Regions from separate parts of the Pseudomonas sp. 3A(2025) genome, predicted to be linked through region 1. Evidence: riboswitches for the same ligand, from Rfam matches in the RefSeq annotation. Region 1 holds a riboswitch; the other holds the start of a gene.
What was found. Region 1 has a riboswitch for cobalamin ahead of ACYP2A_RS01960 (TonB-dependent receptor). Riboswitches for the same ligand answer to the same signal wherever they lie in the genome.
Positions count from the first base shown of each region.

Region 2: another riboswitch for cobalamin. It lies ahead of cobW (cobalamin biosynthesis protein CobW); the one in region 1 lies ahead of ACYP2A_RS01960 (TonB-dependent receptor).

Region 1 is NZ_BAAILM010000006.1:36,995-40,399, reverse strand. It holds gene ACYP2A_RS01960 (TonB-dependent receptor) at 1-1,265, opposite strand, end outside; cobalamin riboswitch at 1,372-1,579, opposite strand; gene ACYP2A_RS01955 (OmpA/MotB family protein) at 1,760-2,404, opposite strand; gene ACYP2A_RS01950 (hypothetical protein) at 2,401-3,405, opposite strand, start outside.
Region 2 is NZ_BAAILM010000036.1:25,408-28,812, reverse strand. It holds gene ACYP2A_RS15600 (CbtA family protein) at 1-469, opposite strand, end outside; gene ACYP2A_RS15595 (CbtB domain-containing protein) at 481-666, opposite strand; cobalamin riboswitch at 759-977, opposite strand; cobalamin riboswitch at 1,034-1,228, shown strand; gene cobW (cobalamin biosynthesis protein CobW) at 1,323-2,387, shown strand; gene cobN (cobaltochelatase subunit CobN) at 2,391-3,405, shown strand, end outside.

The DNA of each region.
Region 1 (3,405 bases):
GCAAACGTGCGGGTCTCGGTATTGGCCAGCGGCAGGTACGGCGACTGGCTCTGGAAATACGCCGGCGCCGGTTGCCACGGGTCGACGAAGTCGTCGGCGACATCGGTGTACGGCGAGTTATTGGCGAGTTTGAAACGGATCTTGTTGTACTCGGTGCCGACCACCGTGCGGCTGTCCAAACCAAACAACGCATGCTGGAAGGTAAAGGTCTGGCGGTCGCCGATCTGCTCCTGATCGTGCTTGATCTCGATCGCGTCGCCGCGCAGCAGATGGCTGTTCACAGGGTTCCAGGTATAGGCCTCGGCATTGCGCCAGTGGCGGCGGCTGGTGATCCAGTACAACTGGTTGCTGGCACTGACGGCATCGTTGATCTGCCAGTCGGTATTGAGCCGGGTCCATTCGTCGTTGTAACGCTGCACGGCGTTGCGCACGTTGTAGTTCTCGTCGCGCAGGCTGTCGCGGTAGCGGCTATCGATCAGCGGTGTGCCGAAATACGCCGCCGGCTCGCTGTCGCCGCGCTCATGGGCGAAGGTAAAGCTCAAGGCGTCGCTGGCCTGCCAGCGCAGGGCGGCGCTGATGGCATGGCTGCGTGAATCGCCATGATCGACCCAGCCGTTGCTTTGCTGCTGGTCGAGGGTCAGGCGATAACTCAGGCTGTCACTCAGCGAGCCACCGCTGTCCAGCGCGGTCTGCTGGCGGTCGTACGAGCCGTAGCCGACGCGCAGGCGATTGCGAATCGGGCCTTCGAACGGTTTTTTTGGCACCACATTGATCGTCGCGCCGGTAGCACCTTCGCCGTACAGCACCGAGGCGGGACCATTGAGCACATCGATGTGATCGACCATCCAGGTGTCGACCGGAAAGGTCTGCGTGCCCATCCCGGTGTACAGCCGCGAGCCGTCGAACAAGGTCATCACCGAGGCATGGCCGGTAAAGCCTCGCGCCGACAATGCAGTATTGCCATTGCCGGGTGCGGCAAGGCTGGAGATGCCCGGTGCGCGGCTGACCGCTTCCTGCACGCTCTGGTTAGTGCGCTGTTCGATGGTCTTGCTGTCGATGCGGCTGACGCTGGCCGGGGTCTGCAAGGACGTCAGTGCCAGCCGGGAGCCGGTGGCCTGTGGCGTGTTCAGGGTCGTGGGAGCTTGTTCGGCGACCTCGTTGACGCTGGTGGCCGGCAGGGTCAGGGCCGATTCTGCGCTCAGGGCGGCGGCAGAAAAGCTCAATAGAGGAAACAGGCTCAGGTGCAAAGGGGAGAAACGGGACATGCTATTCCAACTCGATCAGGAAAGAATGAACCCGGAGGGAATAACGCATAGGGAATCGCACGCACAGGCGCACGAATACCGGCCTGCGCCCGCCCACCGCAGGGATTGCCTAACAAGGCTTCAGGCCGGTCTCCGGGCTTGCGAGGATCATGAACCCTTCACCTTCCCATGCCTGAAAGCACAGTGGTGTGTCGAAGGGTTCGCTCGCTTACCGTTGCGGGGGCAGCGCCGGACTAGTCACTGGAGGTGATGCACCGGCTTCCCGTTTCACCTCATGCACGGCGGCATGGGGCACCTGAAACTGGGGCGGCATATGACCACCGATCAGGGGCTGCGTCAATACGTGGTCGGTCTGGTACAAAAACCGATTGCGCGGACTTGCAGGACCGGCCGGGCGGCGACCGTAGGACCGACTTTAGTCGGGAATGGCACAACACCGTGTTGTGCCCTTCGCTGCTAAAGCAGCTCCTACAAGCGTATTATCGCTGCGCCGCTTACATCGATTTGGCCATCACCAGTTGAATCTCGACTCGCCGGTTCAATGCACTGCCCGGATCGATCCCGGGCTTGGGCCGTGAGTCGCCGTAGCCGGCTACCACCACGCGCATGGCCTGTTGTGCATCGAGCGTCTGCACCAGCAGCTTGCGCGCTTCGCGGGCACGAGCCGCCGACAGCGTGTAGTTGTCGTCGTACACCGTGCAAAAGCGCGCAAAGTCGGTCACCGGGCGCGCCACCGGCAGGTTATCGGTATGGCCCTCGACCAGTACCTGCGCTTGCGCCGAGTCATGAATGAATGCGCCGATCCGTACACTCAGTTTGCCCAGCACCGTGCGGGTGGCCGGGGTGATGCAGGCACTGCCACGGGCGAAGGCGTCATCGGGCAAGGTCAGGCGGCGGTTGGCAATATCGATCTCGACCAGTGTGGCTTCGCCAGTGCGCTCAAGATCGGCTTTCATCTCCGTCAGCAAGGCATTCAAGCCTTGGCTGCGCGCAGCTTCAGTGGCCTGTTGCTCGGCTTTGGTGGCAGCTTCACCCACCTTGTTCTGCAACACCGAGACCACCAGCATGAGCATGATCACCGCCATGACCCCGGCCATCAGGTCCGAAATCGACACCCACTCATTGGGTTTGTCTTTCATGCCTGATCACGCAGGTCAAGCGTTTCGACCTGGCCCGCGAGCCCATCCACGGAACCTGCAATCGCATCGGTCGATTCCTGCAACTGTGCCGTCGCTGCGCTCCACCGTTGCACCACCTGCTCGGTGCGTTCATCGAGGTTGGCCAGTGAGCGGTTGCCGTCGCCGGCCAGGGTGCCGAGTGCGGCCAACTGCTTGATCAGAATGCCGTGATGCCCCTGGGCCTGTTGCGCCAGTTGCCGTTCCAGGTTCTGCAGTTCATCCAGCTGCGCGGTGGCACGTTCGGCGCGGTGATCGAGGCTGTCCAGCGACAGATTGCTTTCTTCGGTAAGGGTGGCCAGCGTCGCCAGATGACTGATCAGCAGATCATGTTGTTCCAGCGCCTGCGGGTTCTGTTGCCCGGCCAGCACGGTGAGTTGTTCAAGCTGCTGCGCGCTGGTCTGCGCATGCCGATCGAGGCTGGCCAGGCAATGATTGCCTTCGCCAATCTGATTGCTCAACGCGGTGAACTGCTCGACCAGCACCTCTTGCTGACCTTGCGCCTGTTTGGCCATCTGCACATTCAACAGTTTGAGGCCCTTGAACTCATTGGCCAGCAACTGCGATTGTGCGTTGATGGCCTGCACCATGCGCTCACCGACCTGCTCCAGCGTATTGCGCGTCTGCCGGTCACGGGCGTCGCTGTACTCGCGCAGCACCGTGCGGTTGTGGTCCATGGCCTTCTTCATTTGCCGCACGCACCAGTCGGTACGGCGGCTGTCGGCGGACCAGCGCGACGCTTCCCAGAGCTTGAGCACGATGAAGGCGATGATGCCCCAGGTCGAGGTTTTGAACTTCGAGCCCAGGTCTTTCATCATCCCGGTCAACTGCGACAGCGAATCGCTCATCGCATTGAGCGAGTCGGCGCTGCCTTGCAGTACGCCGGAGGCCTTGTCCAGCGCCATGCCCAGGCCGAGAAAGGTGCCCAGCAGGCCGAAAATCAGCAGCAGCCCCGGCATATTGCC
Region 2 (3,405 bases), on a different contig from region 1:
CAAGGCCGGCGGCCGTGGCGGCGGCGGTAGAAATCCACCAGGTCTGGCGCTGGCCAAGATCGGCCGCTGCCGTGCCCGGCAATTCCGGTGGCAGCCCCAGTGTCGGTGCCAGAACGAATACCGCAAACCCGGCCAGTCCCCAGAACAGCCCCTGAACCGCACTGCCGGGGGCGCGCAGGGTATAAAGCCCGGCCAGCATCAAGGCGAAACCCACCGCGACGACAAGGTTGCCGCCGGTGGTCGACAGCAGGCGCTGCCAGCCATCTTCCGGCGACCAGGCTTCTTCGTCGTGTTCATGCACGTGCGCGGCGGCGCCCGGCTCGTGGGCGTGCTCCTGCACGGCAGGCGCTTGCTCGAAGGTTTCTGCTTCAAGAATCAGCGGTGTCAGCCACAGGCTTTGTACCAGGGTCAACAGCAGGGCCGCCAGCAGGCCGCTGAAACCGGCTGTCTGCACAATTCGCTTGAACATGGGTTCAGGTCTCAATGGCAAGGAAAGGCGGCGCTGTGCCGGGTATCGTGGGCGGCATTGTGCACCGCGTCGATGTGCGAGAAGCCGGCGAAGTACACCAGGCTGCAGCCAAGCAGAACGGCGCCAATGGCGGCGGTCAGGCGCTGGCTGAGGGTAGTAGGGGTAGCGGCGGACTGGCTGCTGCTGATGATCGACATGCTGCTTGCCTCTTGGGTCAGGGGCAGGCAAGCGCACGGACACCCGCCAGCGAGCGCTGGCAAGTATCGACTGCGCCCGCCCACCGCGGGGTGTCTGAATTCGATTGCGGGCCGGTCTCCGGGCTCACGAGGGATGCGCATGCATCTGCCAAGAATCGCCTTCCCATACCAGATGGCACAGTGGATTGACTCTTCGCTCGCTTACCGTTGCGGGGGCAGCACCGGACTTTACGCAGGCCTTTGAAACAGCCAGACGCAGCACCGGTTTCCCGTTTCACCCTGTGAAGGGCACCCGTAACAAGTTGTGTAGAAGATCATGAGGCACGGCCAACGTCAATCTCGACATTGACCTGTCTGCGGCCACTGCGTAGCCTTGCGCCCTTGAGGTTCCCTGGTCGGTAAACCCATCAGGGCTAAGACGGGAATACGGTTCAAGCCGTAGCTGCCCCCGCAACTGTAAGCGGTCATGTTCGTCGCACAGCCACTGCGCAAGCGGGAAGGCGCGCCGAGTGCTTTTAAAGCTGCCGCAAGCCAGGATACCTGCCTCAACCGAATTCTCACTACAACCGGGCGGGGTGATCCGGTGGCGATTCGCACTGTGCGCAACGCGCGCGGTGGTCGTCCTGCTTGCCCGCCGCATTGCCAAAGGGCATCCAATGAAAACGCTTGCCAAGCTTCCCGTCACCATCGTCACCGGCTTTCTGGGCTCGGGCAAAACCACGCTGTTGCGGCACATGCTCGACAACGCCGAAGGCCGGCGCATCGCGGTGATCGTCAACGAGTTCGGCGAACTGGGCATCGACGGTGAAATCCTCAAGCAATGCACCATCGGCTGCACCGAAGAAGAAGCCACCGGCCGTATCTTCGAGCTGGCCAACGGCTGCCTGTGCTGCACCGTGCAGGAAGAATTCTTCCCGGTCATGCGCGAGCTGGTCGAGCGCCGTGGCGACCTGGACCATATCCTCATTGAAACCTCGGGTCTGGCGCTGCCCAAGCCGCTGGTCCAGGCCTTTCAATGGCCGGAAATCCGCACCGCCTGCACGGTGGACGCGGTCATTACCGTGGTCGACAGCCCGGCGGTCAAGGCCGGCACCTTCGCCGCTTATCCTGATCAGGTCGACGCGCAGCGTAAGCTGGACCCGAACCTGGACCACGAATCGCCGCTGCACGAGTTGTTCGCCGACCAGTTGGCCAGCGCCGATCTGGTGATCCTCAATAAAGCCGACATGATCGACGCCGAAGGCCTGGCGGCGGTGCGTGCCGAGGTCGCCGAGGAACTGCCGCCGGCGGTCAAGGTCATCGAAGCCAGCAACGGTCGCCTGCCGCTGAGCGTGTTGCTGGGCCTGGGTGCCGAGTCGGAGCTGCACATCGACGGGCGCAAGACCCACCATGACCACCACGAAGGCGACGATCACGACGATCACGATCACGACGCCTTCGACTCGATCTCGATCAAACTGCCCGAAGCCGACGAAGCACGCCTGCTCGCGGCCCTGACGCAACTGGTGGTCGAGCACGGCATCCTGCGCGTCAAAGGTTTCGTGGCCATTCCCGGCAAACCGATGCGCCTGCTGGTGCAGGGCGTGGGCACCCGTTTCGACAAGCATTTCGACCGCGCCTGGCGCGCCGATGAAGAACGCGCCACGCAACTGGTGCTGATCGGTCAGGAACTGGACGCAGCGGTACTCGAAGCGCGCCTGCACGCGGCACTGGCTGGCTGATCCATGCACCTGCTGAGAACCCAGCCCGGTGGTTTCGTACCGGACGACAGCATCGCCGACCTCGGGCAAACCCCCGCCGAGCTGGTGATTCTCTGCAGCGGCGACTCCAGCCTGGCCTTGCTGGCCGAGGCGGCGCAGCAACTGCCCGATGATTACCCGAGCCTGCGCCTGGCCAACCCGATGCAAGTGCAGAACCACGCCTCGGTCGACCTGTATGTCGAAGAGGTGCTGCAACATGCGCGGGTCATCCTGATTTCGCTGCACGGCGGCATCGGCTACTGGCGCTACGGCGTGCAGCGCCTGCTGGAACTGGCCGCGCGCGGCGTGCAGGTGATTCTGGTGCCGGGCGATGATCGCCCGGACCCTGAATTGTCCGATTTCAGCACCGTGCCCGCCGATCAGCGCGACCGGCTCTGGCAATACCTGCGTCAGGGTGGGCTGGATAACGCCTTGAACCTGTTCAACTGCATGGCCAGCCAGTGGCTGGCACGCGATTATTCATGGCACGAGCCGCAGGCCTTGCCACGCACCGCCATCTATCATCCGCACAAGACCCGCGCCGGGCTGGCCGATTGGCAAGCCGACTGGATTGATGACGCGCCGGTGGCGGCCTTGCTGTTCTATCGTTCGCACCTGCAAGCAGCCAACACCACGTTTATCGATGTGTTTTGCCAGCGTTTGCAGGCACAGGGCCTCAATCCGCTACCGATTGCCGTTGCCAGCCTCAAAGAGCCTGGTTGCCTGACCGTGGTCGAGGACTGGCTGGACGAGGCGGGCGCTGGGCTGATTCTCAATACCACAGGGTTTGCGCAATCGAGCCCCGAAGCGCCGCACATGCGCCCGTTCCGGCGCAACATTCCGGTGATTCAGGCCATTTGCGCGCAAGACAACGAGCCGGCCTGGCAGGCCAGCGAGCTGGGCCTGGGCGCCCGCGATCTGGCCATGCACATTGCGCTGCCGGAACTGGACGGGCGCATCATCAGCCGGCCGATCAGCTTCAAGGATCTCGCCTGGCGCA